3 regions of the Streptomyces sp. NBC_00078 genome follow, and region 1 is predicted to be linked to each of the others. Evidence: riboswitches for the same ligand, from Rfam matches in the RefSeq annotation. Region 1 holds a riboswitch; each other region holds the start of a gene.
What was found. Region 1 has a riboswitch for cyclic di-AMP ahead of OOK07_RS04130 (C40 family peptidase). Riboswitches for the same ligand answer to the same signal wherever they lie in the genome.

Region 1 (6,219 bases):
AAGAGGTTGTCCTTCATCCAGGTGACGGTCCGTACGGCGGCCGCCGAGTCCATCGTGGGGCGGTAACGGCCCTTGCCGTCCGGCTCGATGATCTGCGCGCCGCCCTGCCACAGGAAGCCGGCACCCCACCAGGCGGCATAGCCGTTCATGGCGCTGCCCGGCGCGACGATGCCGTAGGTGTCCTTCTTGCCGTCCCCGTCGGGGTCGCGGTCGGCGAAGGCCTTGGCTACGTCGAGCATCTGCTGCCAGGTCGCAGGTGCCTTCAGGCCGAGCTTCTTCAGCCAGTCCTTGCGGATCATCAGGGTCATCGCCTGGCGGGAGTACGGGATGCCGTAGTGCTTGCCGTCCAGGCCCACGGTGGAGGACCACGACTTGGCGCTGATCTGGCCGTGGCCCGCGATCGACTCGGGATCGATCGGCTTGAGCAGCCCCTGGCTCTGGTAACTGCCCATCAGAGCCGTGTCGTTGATCATGACATCGGGCAGGTCCTTGGTGGAGGCCCGCGCCTGGAGCTGCTGGTCGAAGTTGACGACCGGCTGGTAGTCGATCTTGATGCCGGTCTTCTTGGTGAAGGCGGCGAAGATACGGTCGTAGGTGGCGGCCGAGTCCGGATCGCTGCGGGTCCACACCTCCAGCGTGTTCGGGTCGCCGGAACCGGTGCCGCCGGACCCGGAGCCACAGGCGGCCGTCCCGAACGCGAGCCCCGCGGCGGCGAGGGCGGCGGCCAGGCGGCGACGTCGTTGGCGATCGCCCATGAGCACCTCCGTTCATATCCATGAACACGTTTCATGGATCTAAATAATCGCCCAAGCTACGAATCGAGTCATCCAGATGTCAAGACATGGCTGAAATAATTCACGAGGCCTCCAGGCGCCGTTGCGACGGGGCGAACGACAGGCGAGCGCCTCGTCCTGACCCGCGGCGGGCGGGGCCCGTCCTGGCCCGCTGTGGGGAAGGCCGCGCCCTGTTTCACACGCGGCAGGCCGCCGCCACGGCCGTCCCGGCCGAGCGGCCGCGGCGTCTACGAGAACGGCCGTCAGCACATCTTGAGAGGGGGCTGCGCAACGTACGGTGACCACACAGCGAGAATCCGGCGCGCGCCTGCCTGGCCGGCGACTCATGGTGGCTGTACTTCCTGGAACTCGCACGGACCGCATCGCCAAGCCGGAGGCCGCGGCCGAGGCTGAGGTCGAGGCTGAGGTCGAGGCTGAGGTCGAGGCCGAGGCCGGTGTGCCGCTGTTCGTACGGCCCCTCCGCGGGATCCCCCTGACCTACGAGGCCGCCGGCGCACACCCGCACCGGACGCGGGGCGGACGTCCGCAGCGTCACGCCTACCCGCTCGGAGGGGTTCGCGTGACGGTCGTCCCGGCCGCGACGTTCACCTTCCGGTGTTCCCATCCGGACGTCGTCACCTTCCGCCCCGGCATCCTTCCCCGTCAGCAGGCAGGCCGGTGCGCGGCCCGGGCATCGCGGATGTCTCAGCCGCCCAAACGATGGGCCCGCAGCACGAAGTGCGGTTCGACCGCGCCGTCGTCGTCCCGGTAACCGCGATCGCCCCGTGCGCCCCTCCGCTCGGACTCGGCTCAGCGGGCACCGGCCGGCGTGAACTCTTCGGCATCGGCGTCCGGTTGGAGGGGCTCTCGGTCCGCCCCGAGCTGGTCTGCGACGCGCACGTCCCGCAGTACGAGTTCATACGCCCACCCGGTGCCCCAGCAGCGCGCGCCACAGGCCCAGACGATGCGCGGACGCCGACTTCCGTGGGCGGCCGCGCACTTCACCGGACTGCCGGTGTCCCGACTCGGCCGGCGTCCCCGACCCTCACGCCGGACGCACGGCGATCCGGATCGCGGCCTCCCCGGCGTTGTGGATCGACTCCTCGCGGATGACCGAGCCGGGACCGGGGGCGTGGATCATCAGGCCGTTGCCGGTGTAGAGGCCGACGTGGCTGAAGTTGTCGTGGAAGAAGATCAGGTCCCCGGGGCGGCTCTCGGCGAGCGGGATCACGGTGCCGGCGTTCGCCTGCTCGTGCGGGGTGCGCGGCAGGGTGACCCCCGCGGCCTTCCAGGATGCCTGGGTGAGACCGGCGTTGTCGTACGACTCCGGCCCGACCGCACCCCACAGGCACGGCCTGCCGATCTGGGCACGGGCGAAGGTCACGGCCCGGTCGGCCTTGGTGCCGACACGAGTCTCGACGACGGGGACTCCGGTGTCGAGGACGGAAGGCTGCATCCGCCAGTCGTCGGTTGCGGGGGCCCTGGTGTCGAGGGCGTAGGGCTGGAGGCGCCAGTCCTCGGCCGCGGGGACTCCGGTGTCGAGGGCGGAAGGCTGGAGGCGCCGGTCCCCGGCCGGTGGCACGCCCGTGTCGAGTACCGACGGCTGCTGCAGTCGCCATGCCTCCTCGGTCGCGCGGAGCGCCTGCTCCTCCCAGGGGGCGGCAGCCCGGGGGAGTTGGGGCAGTTGGAGCGGCTGGGAGGGGGCGGCCGTGAGCGGCGCCACGGACGTCTGCCGGGCGGTGTACCTGTACAGCAGCTCGCTGGCCGCCGCGATCTTGCGCTGGTTGTGCCGCTTGGAGCTGCGCAGCGACGTCTGCTTCGATTCGGGAGCGGCTGCGGGCGTGGCCATGGAAGATCCTTGCCGCTGTCCCGGTACGGCGGGCAGTGCCGCCGTGGGGGCGGCCGTCAGCTCGGCCACGGGACCCTGCTGGGTCTGGCCGGCGGGCAGCTCGAGCGCGGGCCGGGCGGCCGCCTCCAACTCACGGCCGGTGCGGATCTCAGGCGCCGGTGCCGGTGCCACGGCGCGCTCGGGCGGTGTCCCGGCCCGGCGGGCCGGCGTGCGCCGGGCGGGCGTACGGTCGGCCGGCAGGACGGCCGGGGCCGTCGGGCCCAGTGACGAGCGCGCCCCGGCGAACCACTGCCGGGTGATGTCGTCCGTGTCGGGATCCGGCGTCCGGCCACCGCTCGCCGGAACGCCGCGGCCCCGCACACCCGCCGACTGCGCCCGGGTGATGTTGTGGAGGCCGGTATCGGACTCGGCCTGGTCGTAGAGGCTGCTCACCCGCTGCCGGACGTCTTCGCGGCTGGGGCCCTCGTCCGCCTTCATCGGCGCGGCGTCGGCGGTCTGCGAGAACAGGGCCACCGAGGTGAGGGCCGCGGTCGCGAGAGCGGAGTTGCGCATACTGGGAAGGCCGAAGCCTCCGGGACGCGACGATCGTTCCGGCGCCATGGGAGCCGTACTCCTTCCGTACTCCGCCTACCGAGTCAGCTGTCGGGTTCGGGCGGTCGATTCCGGAAGGCATGCCCTACGGCCCTTGCCCTTGCGGGCGGTTGGGCCGATTCACCCCATCGTTCGGTCGGGTCCTCGGCTCCGGCTGCCGCAAGGGCACACCGGACTCGGCGGAGGCCGCGCGTCCCGACGGGGTTCGCCGGAAGGTCTCGTGCGGCCTGCTGCCAAACTAGCCAACTTGTGTGACTCGTGTGAAGGTTGGAGGCCGAAATGTCCGATACGCTTTTGTGACCTTCGTCGTGACGTTCCGTCAGATCCGCGGGTTGTGTACGCAGCGAATCCGGACGGCGACCGACCGTCGCGAACTGACGCTGTCGGCGGAAGAACTCGCGGACGAAGTCAGGAACGCGGTCCGTCGCTCTGCTGCTCGCGCTCGGCGTTCCGCTTCTTGATGCGTGCCCCCTCCTTGCGGACCTCGGCCTGGGTGGCACGCTCCTTCTGCAGCCACTCGGGCTGTTCCTGCTTCAGTGCGTCGATCTGGTCCGTGGTGAGCGGCTCGGTGACCCCGCCGCGCGCAAGGCCCGCGATGGAGACGCCGAGCTTCGCCGCGACCACCGGACGCGGGTGCGGCCCATTGGCCCGAAGCTCGCGCAGCCACTCGGGCGGCTCGGCCTGGAGCTGGTCGAGCTGGGCGCGCGAGACGACACCCTCACGGAACTCGGCGGGGGTGGCCTCGAGGTACACACCCAGCTTCTTCGCCGCGGTCGCGGGCTTCATGGTCTGGGTGGTCTGGTGCGACATCATGGTGCCCAGGGTATCGAGCGCGTTCGAGACCTCCGACCACGGCCGGTAGCCTGGCGGGGTGACAGGCACGGAAGCATCCCAGACGTTCCGGCTCGCGTACGTCCCGGGAGCGACGCCCGCCAAGTGGGTGCGGATCTGGAACGAGCGCCTGCCCGACATCCCCCTGACCCTCCTCGCCGTACCGGCCGCCGAGGCGTCCGGCGCACTGCGCGCCGGTGACGCCGACGCGGGACTCCTGCGGCTGCCGGTGGACCGTACGTTCTTCAGCGCCATCCCTCTCTACACCGAGACCACGGTCGTCATGGTCCCCAAGGACCACCTGATCACCGCGGCGGACGAGGTGAGCGTCGAGGACCTCGCGGAGGAGGTCGTCCTCCACCCGCTCGACGACGTCTTCGACTGGGACCGGCCGCCGGGAGAGCCCGCCTTCGAGCGCCCCGCCACCACGGAGGACGCCGTCGAACTCGTAGCGGCGGGCATCGGCCTCCTGATCGTCCCCCAGTCCCTGGCCCGCCTCCACCACCGCAGGGACCTCACCTACCGGCCGCTCGTGGACGGCCCCGGCTCGGGCGTCGCCCTGGTCTGGCCCGAGGAGGCGACCACGGACATGGTCGAGGACTTCATCGGCATCGTCCGCGGCCGCACGGTCAACAGCTCCCGGGGCCGCACGGCGACTGCGCCGGAGTCCCAGGACAAGGTGGGCGACACGGCCGCCGTCCGGCGCAAGCCCACGGCCGCCAAGACGACCGGACGGAACCCTCGCAGTGGATCCGGCGTCTCCAAGGGCGCCAAGCGCAGGAAGCCCCGCCGCCGGGCGTAGCCCCCGGACGGAGTGGTCTCGCCCTGCGCGGCGTGGGCCACTTCTACCCGGTCAGGGGGCGTTTTGCTTCGCAGCGGGATACGGTGCGTCGGCGGTGTTGCGGACAGGGTGCGCACCGCCGGACTGTTGTACGCCCGGGCAGACCGTTCCGGGCAGGGGCGGCTGCTTCGCGAAGCGTGGCGGGTGGCGGTGTTCCTGGGGCGCACGCTGCGGGGCGAGTGGAACGGCATCGTGGTCGATCCCGTGCGGCAACTCCGAAGGCGCGGGCTGCCCGCACTGTCCCTCGCGTTCGTGGCCGCACTCGGCGTCATCTTCTTCCACACGCTGGCGCAACGGCCGACGGGTGCCGTCGTGGTCCGGATTCTCGGCGGCGTCAAGGCCGACCTTCCGTGGTGGCTGGCCCTGCTGCGCACGCCGGTGTCGCTGTACGTCCCGGCCCCGGATCTGCCCGTGTGGGCGGGGATCACGCAGTTGTTCCTCGCGTTCGCGCTCGCCGAACTCGCACTCGGCCGGGCCAGGACGCTCGCCGTCGCGTACGCGACCACGCTGGCCGGCACCGTCCTGGCGCGCGTGATGATCGCGCTCGGTCCCGGCTGGGGTGGGCTGGGCCTGCCGCGTGAGATCGGGCAGGTGCTGGACACCGGACCCTCCGCGGCCGTGGTGGGCCTGTTCACCTATGTCGCCGTCGTCCGCCGCGCTCCCATCGTGTTCACGCTCACCGGCGGGTCCATGGTGTGGGAGTCGATCGCCGTACCCAATCTGGCCGGCCGGGAGCACCTGATAGCGGTCGGTGCCGCGATCGTCCTGGCCCTGTTCCACGGAGGCGGCCACAGGCGGCCGTCCGGCGGGGTCGTCGTGCCGGTCCTCCGGCGGAAGGCGCCGGCGGCGACATCCCGGCGCCCGTCCTCGGACGATCGCATCGCGGTCGGTTGAGCGCCGGGCGGCGTGTGCGCACCGTGCGGGGAGGAGGTCTGGCTTATCTTCGCCACGGAATCCGACATCCGGAGTAAAAATGCAAAAAACGGATGAACTGGTTGATGTGGCGCCCCCCTCGGTGATCGTCGCGCCGGACGCTCACCCGAGACGGCACCTCACCAGATGGCCCCCGTCCGTCGGCATCGCCACGGCGGCCGGCCTGGTGGCGGTGCTCGTGCTCACCGGCGGAGGATGGCTGCGCCAGCCCGCTGTCGCGGCCTGGCGCACGGTCTGTCTGGCCATCACCGTCCAGGCGCTGCCTTTCCTTCTTCTGGGTACGGCCCTGTCGGGGGCGATCAACGCCTTCGTACCGGCCGACCTGTTCACCAGGATCCTGCCCAGGCGCCCCGCACTCGCGGTCCCGGTGGCCGGCCTCGCGGGCGTCGTGCTGCCGGGCT
Region 2 (6,219 bases), 300 kb from region 1:
AGCCGCCCCGCGCGCTCGCCCGGTGCTCGGGCAGGGTCACCTGGTCGGTGCCCTCCACCTCGAACCCGGCGTCCGCGATCATGTCCAGGTCGGCCTTGCCGGTCTGGCCCTCGGTGGTCAGGTAGTCGCCGAGGAAGATCGAGTTGGCCAGGTTCAGTGCAAGGGGCTGCATGGTGCGCAGATGCACCTCGCGGCCGCCGGCGATGCGCACCTCGATGTCCGGGCAGACGAACCGCACCATCGCCAGGATCCTCAGGCAGCGCTGCGGGCTGAGGTTCCACTCCTTGGCCAGCGGGGTGCCCTCGACCGGGATCAGGAAGTTGACCGGAACCGAGTCGGGGTCCAGCTCGCGCAGCGAGAAGACCACGTCCACCAGGTCCTCGTCGCTCTCGCCCATACCGGCGATCAGACCGGAGCAGGCCGACAGACCGGCCGCGTGCGCCTTCTGCACCGTGTCCACCCGATCGGCGTACGTGTGCGTCGTCGTGATGTCCCCGTACGTCGACTCGGACGTGTTCAGGTTGTGGTTGTAGGCGTCCGCGCCCGCCTCGCGCAGCCGCTCGGCCTGGCCGTCGGAGAGCAGACCGAGGCAGGCGCACACCTCGACGCCCTCGTTCTGGTCCTTGATCGCCTTGATGGTGCCCGCCACCCGGTCCACGTCACGGTCGGTCGGCCCGCGCCCGGACGCCACCAGACAGACCCGCTTGGCGCCGCCGGCCAGGCCGGCCGCGGCCGCCTCGGAGGCCTGGTCGGGTTTGAGCCAGGTGTACTTCAGGATGCCGGTGTCGGCGCCGAGCCGCTGGGAGCAGTACGAGCAGTCCTCGGGACACAGCCCCGACTTCAGGTTGACGAGGTAGTTGAGTTTCACCCGTCGGCCGAACCAGTGGCGGCGTACCTTTCCGGCCGCGGCCACCACATCGAGCACGTCGTCGTCGGAAGTGGCGAGGACGGCAAGAGCCTCCTCGCGGGTCGGCAGCTCGCGCCGAAGCCCCTTGTCCACCAGCGTGTTCAGCAGGTCCATGAGAGCCGATCCTGTCTTACGGAAGTGCTCCCGGCCAAGGAGAGATTGAACAACAGAGGCACTTCGACGTGTGTGTATTGCCACACCATGGGGTGCGACCCGTCCGGCTAGTGTCTGTCCACTGCCTACAAAAGTCCCGGAGGAGCCATGGCGTTCGGCTGGATCGACGAACAGGCGGAGCTGCGCCGTCGCGCCGGACTCGTACGGACCCTGCGGCCGCGCCCGGCCGACTCCCCGCTCCTGGATCTGGCGAGCAACGACTACCTGGGGCTGGCCCACCATCCCGCCGTCGCCGAAGGCGCCGCGGCGGCCGCCCGGACCTGGGGCGGCGGCTCGACCGGGTCCCGGCTCGTGACGGGTACGACGGAACTCCACACCGAGCTGGAGCGCGACCTGGCCGATTTCTGCGGCTTCGAGGCGGCCCTCGTCTTCTCGTCGGGTTACGCGGCCAACCTCGCCGCTGTCACCGCACTGGCCCCGCACGGCTCGCTGATCGTCTCCGACGCGGGCAACCACGCCTCACTGATCGACGGCTGCCGGCTGGCCAGGGGCACCACTCAGGTCGTGCCGCACTGCGACCCGGACGCCGTGCGCAAGGCGCTCAGGACGCACGAGGACACCGCGGTCGTTGTCTCGGACACGGTCTTCTCGGTGGACGGGGACGCCGCACCGCTGGCCGCCTTCGCCGAGGCGTGCCGGGAGCGCGGCGCGGGGCTGCTGGTCGACGACGCGCACGGGCTCGGGGTGCTCGGCGACGGCGGCCGGGGTGCCCCGCACGCGGCCGGCCTCGCGGGCGCCGACGACGTCGTCGTGACGGCCACGCTGTCCAAGTCGTTCGGCAGCCAGGGCGGTGTCGTGCTCGGCCCCGCCCGGGTCATCGGCCACCTCGTCAACGCGGCCCGGACGTTCATCTTCGACACAGGCCTCGCTCCGGCGGCCGTCGGAGCGGCCCTGGCGGCCCTGAGACTGCTGCGTCGCGAGCCGGAGAGGGCGGCGCGGGCGCGCACGGTGGCGGCCGAACTGCACGCACGCCTGACGGCCGCGGGTCACGAGGCGGTACGCCCGGACGCCGCGGTCGTCTCCGTGCGCGCGCCGTCCCCGGAGGAGGCCCTGCAATGGGCGGCCGACTGCCGTACGGCAGGCCTTGCCGTGGGCTGCTTCCGTCCTCCCTCCGTGCCCGACGGCATCTCACGGCTCAGGTTGACCGCTCGCGCGGACCTCTCCGAGGCACAGATCGAACGCGCTGTAGGTGTGATCGGCGAGACGCGACCATGAGTCGGCGTGACACGGCCGTGCGCCGCACGACGGGGAACTGATCAGGCCTGATCGGATCGGAACTGATCAGCCCTTGAACGCGGCCGTGAACTCCGTCCAGCTCCCGGGGGAGACGAGCAGGGCGGGCCCGGCCGGGTCCTTGGAGTCGCGCACGGCGAGCAGCCCGGCCCAGGGACCGGAGTGCGGCCGTGCCGTCTCCACACAGTTGTTCGCACCCGTGCTGTAACTGCTGCGCAGCCACCGCACGCCGTGCAGATCGGTACTGGAAGGTACGTTCCGAGGCAGTGCAGACATTGGTGCCTCCTTACGCGCCGTCACTTATTGCGGCGATGTGATCCAACGAGTCCTCTGGCGAAAGGGCGTGGGACTGAAGGGCGGTGAAGGCCTCGGTGTAGGCCCGGAGGTCTTCTTTCCGCTCGAGGTAGAGGCTACTCGTCAAGTGGTCGAGAACAACCACGTCCAGATCAGAAGTGCTCGAAAATGAGAAGATTACGAAAGGCCCGGTGACGCCGACATGGGCACCGGCGGCGAACGGCAGTACCTGAAGCCGGACTTGGGGCAGGCAGGCCGCCTCGATGAGCTGTCTCAGCTGTCTCGCCATGACGTCGGGGCCGCCGATCTCGCGTCGCAGCACAGCCTCGTCCAGCACCGCGCTCAGCTCCAGCGGCCGGTCCGCACGCAACACGTCCTGCCTGGCCAGGCGCACCTCGACCAGGGCGTCCAGCCGCTCGTCGTCCAGCCCGCCCACCGCCGCCCGGGTCACCTCACGGGCGTACTCGGGCGTCTGCAACAGGCCGGGTACGACGGACGTCTCCAGCGTGCTCATCGTGCTCGCCTGGGACTCCAGGCTGATGAAATCGCGGTAGGTCGGCGGCAGTACCCCGCGATAGGCGTGCCACCAGTGGTGCCGGCCGCCTCCCTCGTCGGAGCCCGCCAACACCATGAGCAACTCACGGAGTTGGGCGTCCGACACGGTGTAGGCGTCCAGAAGTAACCGCACATCGGCCGGTTTCACCCCGCTGGCACCCGTCTCGATCCGGCTCACCTTCGACTGGTGCCAGCCCACGAGCCGGGCCGCATCACCACTTGTGAGCCCCGCACTCGTGCGTAACGCACGCAGTTCGGCACCCAGCTTCCGACGGCGCACCGCGGGACCGTGCTGCATGCGTTACTCCTTACTCCTTCCGGGCCACCCAAATACGGTCTCCCGTCGCAGAGTTCACCGCTTTGAGCGACAGATATATGCACATCTTGGTGGATCGCCACCCGTGAGCGTTGCGGTAATGGCACTCTGGCGACGAAGCACCAGTCCGGGACCGTACTCGAACCATCCGCTCCGTGTCGGACTCCGGTCCCGTGGGAAAGGGACGACCGCGCCATGGCAGACCATCTGGAAGCATCCGTCACTCTGCCGAGCGATCCCGCCTCGGTCGCCGCGGCCCGCGGCTACGTGGTCGACACCCTGGCGGAATGGGGACTGCCGGCGGGCTCGGAAACCTCCGAGACCATCCGGCTCATCGTCTCCGAACTCGCCACCAACGCCGTACAGCACACCTTCGGGCTGTCACCCACCTTCACGGTGGACGTCGAGCTCCACCATGACGAACAGCTGCGCATCGGCGTCACCGACAGTCATCCCCGCCTCCCGAAACGGCTGCCCGCCGCCGTCCAGCAGGACAACGGCCGGGGCATGGTGATCGTCCGCTGGCTGGCGGCCGAGTGCGGCGGCAGGGTCCGGGTGCGTCCCACCCGGGAGGGCGGCAAGACGGTGTCCATCGAGCTTCCGTGGACCGTCCCGGCCGAGCCGGTGCCGGCAGCGGGACAGCAGGAGCCGTAGCGCCGAGGCGTACGGCGCGGCCGCGAGGGGCGAAGGCGTCAGCGGGAACGTGGGGACGGGCCGGTGGCGCTCGGCTCGGTCCAGAGAGCGGTCACGGCGCGGTGAGGGCTCCGGTGGCAGAGCGACGCGGTTCCGGGCCCCCGGGCTGTGCGCCGGGCCCGTGGGAAGGCCCCGCGGGGGCGACGGCCTGTCAGGTCGGCGTCGCCCCCGCGGGAGAGTCAGCTGATCCGGCCGTACCAGACGCTGTTGGTCCAGATCTTCTGCAGCTTCACGACGTCCCCGGTCTTCGGGGCGTGCCAGATCTTCCCCTTCCCTGCGTAGATGCCCACGTGGTAGACGCTGGAGCCCGAGTGGAAGAACACGAGGTCTCCGGCCTTGCGGCCCTTCGCGGAGATGTGGTGGGACTTGTTGTACTGCTGGGCAGCCGTCCGGGGGAGCTTCTTGCCCGCCTTCTTGAACGAGTACAGCGTGAGCCCTGAGCAGTCGAACCTGCGCGGCCCCGAGGCGCCCCACTTGTACGGGGACCCCTTCTTGGAGGCCGCGATCTGAAGCGCCTTCGTCGCGGGCGTGGCGGCCGCGGCGTCGGAGGCGACACCCGGGACCACGATGGAGCCGCCCACGGCGGCGATGGTGAGCGCCGAGGCCGTGCCGGCCCGGGCCATCAGCGACGGGACACGATTGAGCGCAGACATGCGCAACCCTTCGTCAGCCGCCTGTGAAGGATGACCTGTCGGATTCGGGCTGGCGAAGTTGCCCGGCCGCGGCTGCGGCTTCACCCCAAGGGCTGCTCGACCCGGCGTCTCCGTGCGGAGACGGCCGTTCCGGCGACCCGTCTTGCCTGGGTCCTCCACTCCTGCCGATCCACTCCTGTCGACCGGTCACCCGTGCGGCGGCAGGACTCGGCGTCCGCCCGGATCGCCCCGCCGCTGTGGCGGGGGCTTGTCGTCAGACAGGGATCCTCACCTACAGAAGTCAGAAAAACCCAATGGAACCGTGACTTTGTGTTGTTACTCACCACTCACCCGTTCGGGTGGACACCCCTGTGTTCGAACGGACGTTGAGGCCCCCGGCGAGCCCCGGACCAGCGGCGGAACACCTCATTCCGCCCTCGGGCCACGCGCGTTGTGCAACTCCGAGGGTCCCGAAAAAGGGGCCTAGCGTCCTCCAAAAGGCGGTACGCCGTTTGGTCCGTTTGAAAGCCGGTCCGGACACCTCGCCGCCGCGGCGAGGTGTCCGGACCGGTTGGATCCGCGTCAACTGGGGCAGTGCGGCGGCAGGGTGACCCTGGCCGTGCGCCGCTCGCCGTCCAGCACCCTGAGGGCGCGTCCCAGGGTCGGGGCGTGCAGCTCGTTCTCGCCCCGACGGTGCATCAGCGCCAGCGCGTCGCGCAGCGCCGTCGCCTGGCTCACCAGAGCCTGCGCGGCACGCAGTCCGCGATACGTGTCCCCGTCGTGCGCCGGGTTGATGCGGCCGAGCAGGTCGACCACGTCGAGGTAACGGTCGATCAACTCTCCCTCGGCGCGCGTGAGAGCGGGCAGCGGCGGAAGTTCGGGCGGGAGCACCGGCCGCTCACCGACCGGTGGGCGGGGCGAGGGTGACCCGGCGGCTGGGGATGATCTCGTCCACCAGCCCGTACTCAACCGCTCCTTGGGCATCCAGGATCTTGTCCCGCTCGATGTCCGCGTTCACCTGCTGCGCACTGCGCCCGGTGTGCCGTACAAGCATCTCCTCAAGGCGGGTGCGCATCCGCGTCAACTCCTGGGCCTGGATGGCCAGATCACTGGCCTGCCCCTGGACCGGCTGAGCCAGCGACGGCTGATGGATCACCACGCGGGCGCCCGGCAGCACGAACCGCTTGCCCGGCGCGCCGGCGGCCAGCAGCACCGCGGCGGAGGAACCCGCCTGCCCCAGGCAGGTCGTCGCCACGTCGCAGGTGACGTACTGGATCGTGTCGTAGAGCGCCGTCATGGCGCTGAACGAGCCGCCCGGCGAGTTGATGTACAGCGCGATGTCCCGGTCGGGGTCCTTGTGCTCCAGATACATGAGCTGTGCCATCACGTCGTTCGCCGAGGTGTCGTCGACCTGC
Region 3 (6,219 bases), 7.2 Mb from region 1:
CCGACGTGGCCTCGGCGCTCGGCGTGAGCAACGCGCTGGTGCTGTACCACTTCTCGACGAAGGAGAAGCTGGTCGCCGCGGCGTTCACGTTCGCGGCCGAGGACGACCTCGGGCATCTGCGTAAGCTTCTCGGCCGCCGGACCACGGCGCTGCGGCGGCTGCGGTCGGCGGTTCGCTGGTACGCGCCGACGGGCCAGGCCAAGGGCTGGCGCCTGTGGATCGAGGGCTGGGCGGCTGCGCTGCGCGAGCCCGCGCTGCAGGAGGTCACGCGGGACCTCGACAGGGAGTGGAAGGCTGCGATCGCCGAGGTGATAGCGGAAGGCGTGGCCGCGGGCGAGTTCCGCTGCCCGGACCCGCAAGGTACGGCTCTGCGTCTGACGGCCCTGCTGGACGGGCTCGCCGTTCAGATGACGTCGTACGCCGGTGCGGTGTCGCGCGCGCGAGCACAGGAGTGGGTGGAGGAGGCGCTGGCGCGGGAACTGGACCTGGAGCGGGCGGCGTTGACCACCTCCGAGCAGTGAGCCCCCCGAACCGGGCGGGGCTCACTGCCGACAGACGAATCACTCTCGCGCCTTCGGGCAACCGCACGATGGAGCGACCCGAACGACCGGACAACCCGCACACCACCGTCCGCCGCGCTCAGGCGACCGAGGCGATCCGCATCTTGATGTCGTCCGGCGACAGCGCGCCCTTCGCCGTGACGTGGTCCCCGGACGACTCACCGCGCAGCCGACGGCCGATCCACGGCACCAGGTACTCGCGCGCCCAGTGCACGTCGTCCCGCCGGACGTCGAGGGTGCCGCGCGGCGGGAGCAGCGGCCAGGGCTGGTCCGGATCGGCCGGGACCTCCAGGCCGAGAACCTGCCCGGCGCGCAGCGCCACGCGCGTGTGCCCCTCGGGCGAGAGGTGGAGCCGGTCGTCGTCCCAGGCCCGGCGGTCCTGGACGGTCTTCAGGGACCACAGGTCGAGCACGGGGCAGCCGTACCGGTCGGCGACAGCCCGTACATGACCGTTGTAGGTGGCGATCTTGCCGCGCAGGTGCTTGAGCACGGGAACGTTACGGGTGTCGAAGCCGGTCGTCACCATGACGGTGCCGACGGCTTCGGTGAGCCGGATGATCGCCCGCTCGAAGCGCTCGGCGACCTCGTCGGGGTCGGTCCCGGGCCGGATGATGTCATTGCCGCCCGCACAGAAGGAGACCAGGTCCGGCGCGAGCTCGATGGCTTGCGGAACCTGGTCCTCCACGATCTGGTCGAGCAGTCTGCCGCGTACGGCGAGGTTCGTGTAGCCGAAGTCGCCCTCGGGCCGCCGGTCCGCGAGAAGCACCGCGAATCGGTCGGCCCAGCCGACCATCGCACCGTCGGGGCCTGGATCGCCGACGCCCTCGGTGAAGCTGTCCCCCACCGCAACGTACGACCCGATCACTGATCTGCTGTCATTCTTCGAATCGTCTGCCACATCGACCATGATTCACCTTCGAATGTGACCTACGCGACCGTAATAAAGGGTTGACGGACGGTGAGATAAGCCACGTCTAAGTGTTGGTCAAGCCCGGAATAACCCTCCGATCAGGGATGTTGAGAGGCGAACCGTGAGGCTCTGAAGTCGCGGACCGGGAAGTGGCTCCAGGTGTTCCGGAAGGCGAAGCGCCCGCTCGTGTACGGCTGCGGATCGGCACCGGACTCCAGCCTCGCCGGCGAAACGGCTAAGCCGCGTCGTGGAGTTCGTGTTGGTGCCGTAGCCGGCGTCGTACGTCGTGAGGTGGTCGTGGCCGCTGCCTGAACCAGACCGTGGCGTCTGCGGGAACGTCCACGTCCAGGAGCTCGCGGAAGGCGGTGACGGCACCGCCGTTCTCCAACTCGACGACCCACTGCGCGAGTCCGCGGGGGAAGTCGTCGCGGGCGATGAGGCGGCCACAGGGCGGGGCGCCGACAGTCGGCTCGGGGGTGAGGGCGGCAGCTCCGGCGGAGAGGCGGAGCCGGACGCACCGAAGGCCGGACCCGGGGATCGGGGTCCGGCCTTCGGCGGCGTGTCGGGCGCTACGTCCCCACGCTCTGGCGAAGCCGCGCGGGGGTGGTCGGCGGTGGGTCAGCCGACCGCTACGCCCTTGGACCGGAGGTAGGCGACCGGGTCCACGTCGGAGCCGTAGTCCGGCGTGGTGCGGATCTCGAAGTGCAGGTGCGGGCCGGTCACGTTGCCGGTAGCGCCGGAGAGGCCGATCTGCTGTCCCTCCGTCACGGTCTGGCCGGCCGAGACGGAGAGCTGGGAGAGGTGGCCGTACTGCGCGTAGTAGCCGTCGGCGAGCTTGATGACGACCTGGTTGCCGTACGCGCCGCCCCAGCCCGCGGAGACGACCGTGCCCGCACCGACGGCCTTGACGGGGGTGCCCGTCGGGACGACGAAGTCGACGCCTGTGTGGTACCCGCTGGACCACATGCTGCCGGCCACGTGGTAGCCGGTGCCGATGGTGGCGCCGGACACCGGGAGGGTGAAGCCGGTGGAGGTGCCGGTGGACTGGGAGGTCTGCGTGGCGGTCGTCTTGTTCGAGGACGAGGACGCCTTGGGCGCGGAAGAAGAAGACGAAGAAGACGGCCGGGACGACGACTTGGTGGTCGTGGTGGCCTTCTTGCCGAGCGTGAGCTTCAGGCCCGGGTGGATCAGCGCCGGGTCGTCGCCTACGGCCCGGCGGTTGTCCGAGTAGAGCTTCTTCCAGCCGCCGGTGACATGCTGCTCGTCGGCGATCTTCGAAAGGTAGTCGCCGCCCCGCACCGAATAGGTCCGCACGCCCGCGTGGTGCGCGGCGCTCTTCTTCTCGGCCGCCTTCTTCTCCACGACCGGAAGGGACTGGACGGCCTTTTGCGAAACCGACTGGGAAACGGACTGCGTTGTTGCGGCATGGGCGCCGGTCGCACCCATGAGCGGGAGTGCGAGTGCGGCGCCACCGGTACCGGCGACGGCGATGGAACGGGTGAAGCGCTGGGGCTTCGGACGGCGGTGCTTACCCTTCGCGGGCATGACGAATTCCTCTCCGGCGCCTACGAGGTGAGCTGTCGGGTGCGGGCTGGAGATGCCCGGCCGCGCTTATGACGCGGCTTTACCCCAAGCCGTTCCGGAGACCGGAACAGGCGGTGATACCTGTGGGTCCCCCGCTCCTGCCGTTCACGGGTGAGTTGTGCGGGCACCGGGCGGCGGCAGGATTGGGCGTCCGTCCGGATTGGTGGCGAACGTAAGCGACCGGGACGCAAAGGGACAAGCGATGGTTCCCTGCGAATACGTTTCTGTTGATCCCTTGAGAGAAATCCCGGTAACCGTGCGTGAATTTCGAGATCGCTCCTTTGGCCAATCCCCCTTATAAAGCACGTGAATTACGTGGACATGACGCGCCACGCTCGGTCACGAATATGACGCTCCTCACGCACCCTCAGCCCAGGAGTCCCCATTCCGGAGCGAGTTGGAATGAAGGCAAGCAAAATGGACCACAGGGGCGTGAAGAGGAAGGAAGATGAGCGAAAGTGAGCTAACGCGACCGAAGGCGCCGGAAGTCCAATCAAGGCACTAATTCGGACAGACGGGTCAGATGCGACGCAGGCGGAAAACTGCCGCGTCGAGGTCGCCGCGCAGCCCGGTGCGCAGTCCGTGATGCAGGAGTACGGCACCTCTGTGAACTTCGCCCGTTTCGCGGCATTCATACGACGCTGTCGGGTCGAGGCCCTGCAGTCGCAGCGCCGGCACGGGTTCCCCGTAGCTCTGTGCCTGAAGCCACGCGAGGACGACCGCCTCGTCGCCACGCACGTACTGCACCGCACTGAGCCCGCCCCGCGGCGCCCGCAACCGGTACAGGTCGCCCTGCTGCACAAGCGGACGGATCTCCTTGTAGAGAGTCACCCACTCGCCGGCCTCCGCGAGCTCCTCCTCGGTCCACTGGGCGAGGTCTCCGCCGACCCCCAGCACTCCGGCCATGGAGCTGACGAAGCGGAAACGCAGCGAGCTGACCCGCCCGTTGAGCTGGGTGTTGGGGCTGTCGGTGACCCAGGCTGCCATCACGCGCGCGGGGTGGATCTGGCTGAAGCCGTGCTGGATGGCGAGCCGGTCGAGCGGGTCGGTGTTGTCGGAGGTCCACACCTGGTCGGTACGGCTCAGGATCCCGAGGTCGATGCGGCCGCCACCGCCCGAGCAGGACTCGAAGGCAACGCCCGGGTGGGCCGCGCGCAGCCGGTCCAACAGTGCGTACAGCGCCCGGACATGGTCGATCCAGAGCCGCTGCGGGTAGGGGTCGTCAGGCCAGCCAGCGTCGGTGAAGCAGCGGTTGAAGTCCCACTTGACGTAGTCGATCGGGGCGCTGGACAGGAGCCCGTCGAGCTGCCCCCAGAGGTACTCCTGGACGTCCTCCCGGGCCAGGTTCAGTACGAGCTGATTGCGGAATTCCGTCCGCTTTCGTCCCGGTTGGAACTGTACCCAGTCGGGGTGGGCGCGGTAGAGCTCGCTGTCCGGGTTGACCATCTCGGGCTCGACCCAGATGCCGAACTGCATGCCGAGGGCGTGCACGTAGTCCGCGAGCGGCTTCAGGCCTTTCGGGAAGCGGTCGGGGTTGGGGGTCCAGTCGCCGAGTCCGGCCCGGTCGCTGGTGCGCTTGCCGAACCAGCCGTCGTCGACCACGAACAGCTCGACGCCGATCGCCGCGGCCCGCCGGGCGAGTGTCCCCTGCTGCTCCTCGGAGATGTCGAACTCGGTGGCCTCCCAGGAGTTGAACAGCACCGGCCGGTCCCGGTCCGCGTCCGGGATGACGTGCGCGCGCTGATAGGCGTGCCAGGCGCGGCTCGCGCCGCCGAAGCCGCCGTCGCTCCACAGGCCGGCGAAGACGGGCGTCGTGTACGACTCCCCCGCGTCCAGGCGCAGCAGCCCTGAGTCGTCGCATCCGGCGCCGCCGGTGATCTGCACGCGCGCGTCCGCGAGGTGCGCGACGGTGATCCGCCAGGAACCCGACCAGCCGAGCGCGCAGCCGTAGACCTCGCCGCGCTCCTCGGTGGCGTCGGTGTCGAGCGCGACCCAGGGCAGGTGCTGGTGCCCGGTGTGGCCGCGGCGGCTGCCGATGACCTTCTCACCGTAGGTGAGAAGGGAACTGGTCAGCCGGGACTCGGCGGCCCAGCGTCCGTGCAGCTGGGACAGCCGCCAGTCCTCGCGCTCGGGCAGCGTCCAGGTGGCGGAGTCTGCCCGCAACAGCTCCAGGGCAGTGCCTTCGTTGTCGAGAGTCACCCAGCGTTCTACGACGTCGTGCCGCATGCGGTAGTGCAGGGTGAGCGTGAGCCCGCCGTCACGGAAGCGCAGGCGCAGCTCGCCATCGTCCCCGCCGTCGGCCTCGTACGCCTCGAAGTGCCATTCGGTGCCGCGCCGCTCGTCGGTGCGCACCGACAGGGCGGGCCGCGCGAAGCGGGGGCCGCCCTCGACCGGGTACTCCTCGTGGCCGTCGAGCTGCGCCTCGAAGGGCCGGTAGTCGGGCAGCGGGCGGACGGCGAGGGCCTCGGCGTCGGCGAGCGCGATCCGGGGGCCCCAGTGCAGGTGCAGCAGTTCGTCCCCCTCGGTGAGATGGACGGCGTAACTGCTGGTCGGCCCTGAGAGGAGCCACGTACGGCCGTTGTCGGAGATCTCCAGCATCAAGCCCTCACACATCCGAACAGGAGCGATCAATGCCCAACATCATCAAGTGCTTCGGGGCCTTTCGGCAACGCCTGTGGACAACTCATTGCCTGAGGAATCCATGTCGTATCGTCGAAAGCGTGCCCGACGACGAGCCCGTCGGCCGGGCGGAGTGGGAGGAGCCCCCGTGACGCAGCAGATCCCGTCGACCGAGCCGGAGCTGACCGGAGTCCGTAACTTCCGCGATGTGGGTGGGCTCCCGGCCACGGACGGACGGCGGGTGCGGTACGGGGTGCTGTTCCGCAGCGGCCACCTCGCACACGCGACGGAGGAGGACGCTGCCTTCCTGGCCTCCCTGGGCCTGCACACGGTCTTCGACTTCCGCAATGCGGCGGACCAGAAGCTGGAGGGCCCCGACGTCGAACTGCCGGGCGTACGGAACGTGAACCTTCCGCTGACCGATCCGGCGGACGGCTCCGAGTTCTGGAAGATGGTCCGCGACGGTGAGATCGACCAGCTGCGCGGCATCCTCGGCGACGGCAAGGCGGCCAACCGCATGATCGTCTCCTACCGCACGATCATCAG

Region 2: linked by a shared signal. The riboswitch ahead of OOK07_RS05435 (C40 family peptidase) and the one ahead of OOK07_RS04130 (C40 family peptidase) in region 1 are both predicted to bind cyclic di-AMP.
Region 3: linked by a shared signal. The riboswitch ahead of OOK07_RS37535 (M23 family metallopeptidase) and the one ahead of OOK07_RS04130 (C40 family peptidase) in region 1 are both predicted to bind cyclic di-AMP.

What each region holds. Positions count from the first base shown of each region.
Region 1 is NZ_JAPELX010000001.1:881,738-887,956, reverse strand. Features, by position in the region: gene OOK07_RS04135 (ABC transporter substrate-binding protein) at 1-755, opposite strand, end outside; gene OOK07_RS04130 (C40 family peptidase) at 1,819-3,174, opposite strand; cyclic di-AMP (ydaO/yuaA leader) riboswitch at 3,231-3,405, opposite strand; gene OOK07_RS04125 (DUF5997 family protein) at 3,622-4,026, opposite strand; gene OOK07_RS04120 (LysR family substrate-binding domain-containing protein) at 4,085-4,846, shown strand; gene OOK07_RS04115 (hypothetical protein) at 4,955-5,779, shown strand; gene OOK07_RS04110 (permease) at 5,859-6,219, shown strand, end outside.
Region 2 is NZ_JAPELX010000001.1:1,181,218-1,187,436, reverse strand. Features, by position in the region: gene bioB (biotin synthase BioB) at 1-1,021, opposite strand, end outside; gene OOK07_RS05455 (8-amino-7-oxononanoate synthase) at 1,169-2,296, shown strand; gene OOK07_RS05450 (DUF397 domain-containing protein) at 2,363-2,590, opposite strand; gene OOK07_RS05445 (helix-turn-helix domain-containing protein) at 2,601-3,461, opposite strand; gene OOK07_RS05440 (ATP-binding protein) at 3,675-4,133, shown strand; gene OOK07_RS05435 (C40 family peptidase) at 4,352-4,825, opposite strand; cyclic di-AMP (ydaO/yuaA leader) riboswitch at 4,829-4,970, opposite strand; gene OOK07_RS05430 (hypothetical protein) at 5,387-5,695, opposite strand; gene OOK07_RS05425 (ATP-dependent Clp protease proteolytic subunit) at 5,703-6,219, opposite strand, start outside.
Region 3 is NZ_JAPELX010000001.1:8,083,919-8,090,137, reverse strand. Features, by position in the region: gene OOK07_RS37550 (TetR/AcrR family transcriptional regulator) at 1-521, shown strand, start outside; gene OOK07_RS37545 (SGNH/GDSL hydrolase family protein) at 640-1,425, opposite strand; partial or broken gene OOK07_RS37540 (hypothetical protein) at 1,569-2,008, opposite strand; gene OOK07_RS37535 (M23 family metallopeptidase) at 2,089-3,015, opposite strand; cyclic di-AMP (ydaO/yuaA leader) riboswitch at 3,018-3,178, opposite strand; gene OOK07_RS37530 (alpha-galactosidase) at 3,574-5,652, opposite strand; gene OOK07_RS37525 (tyrosine-protein phosphatase) at 5,822-6,219, shown strand, end outside.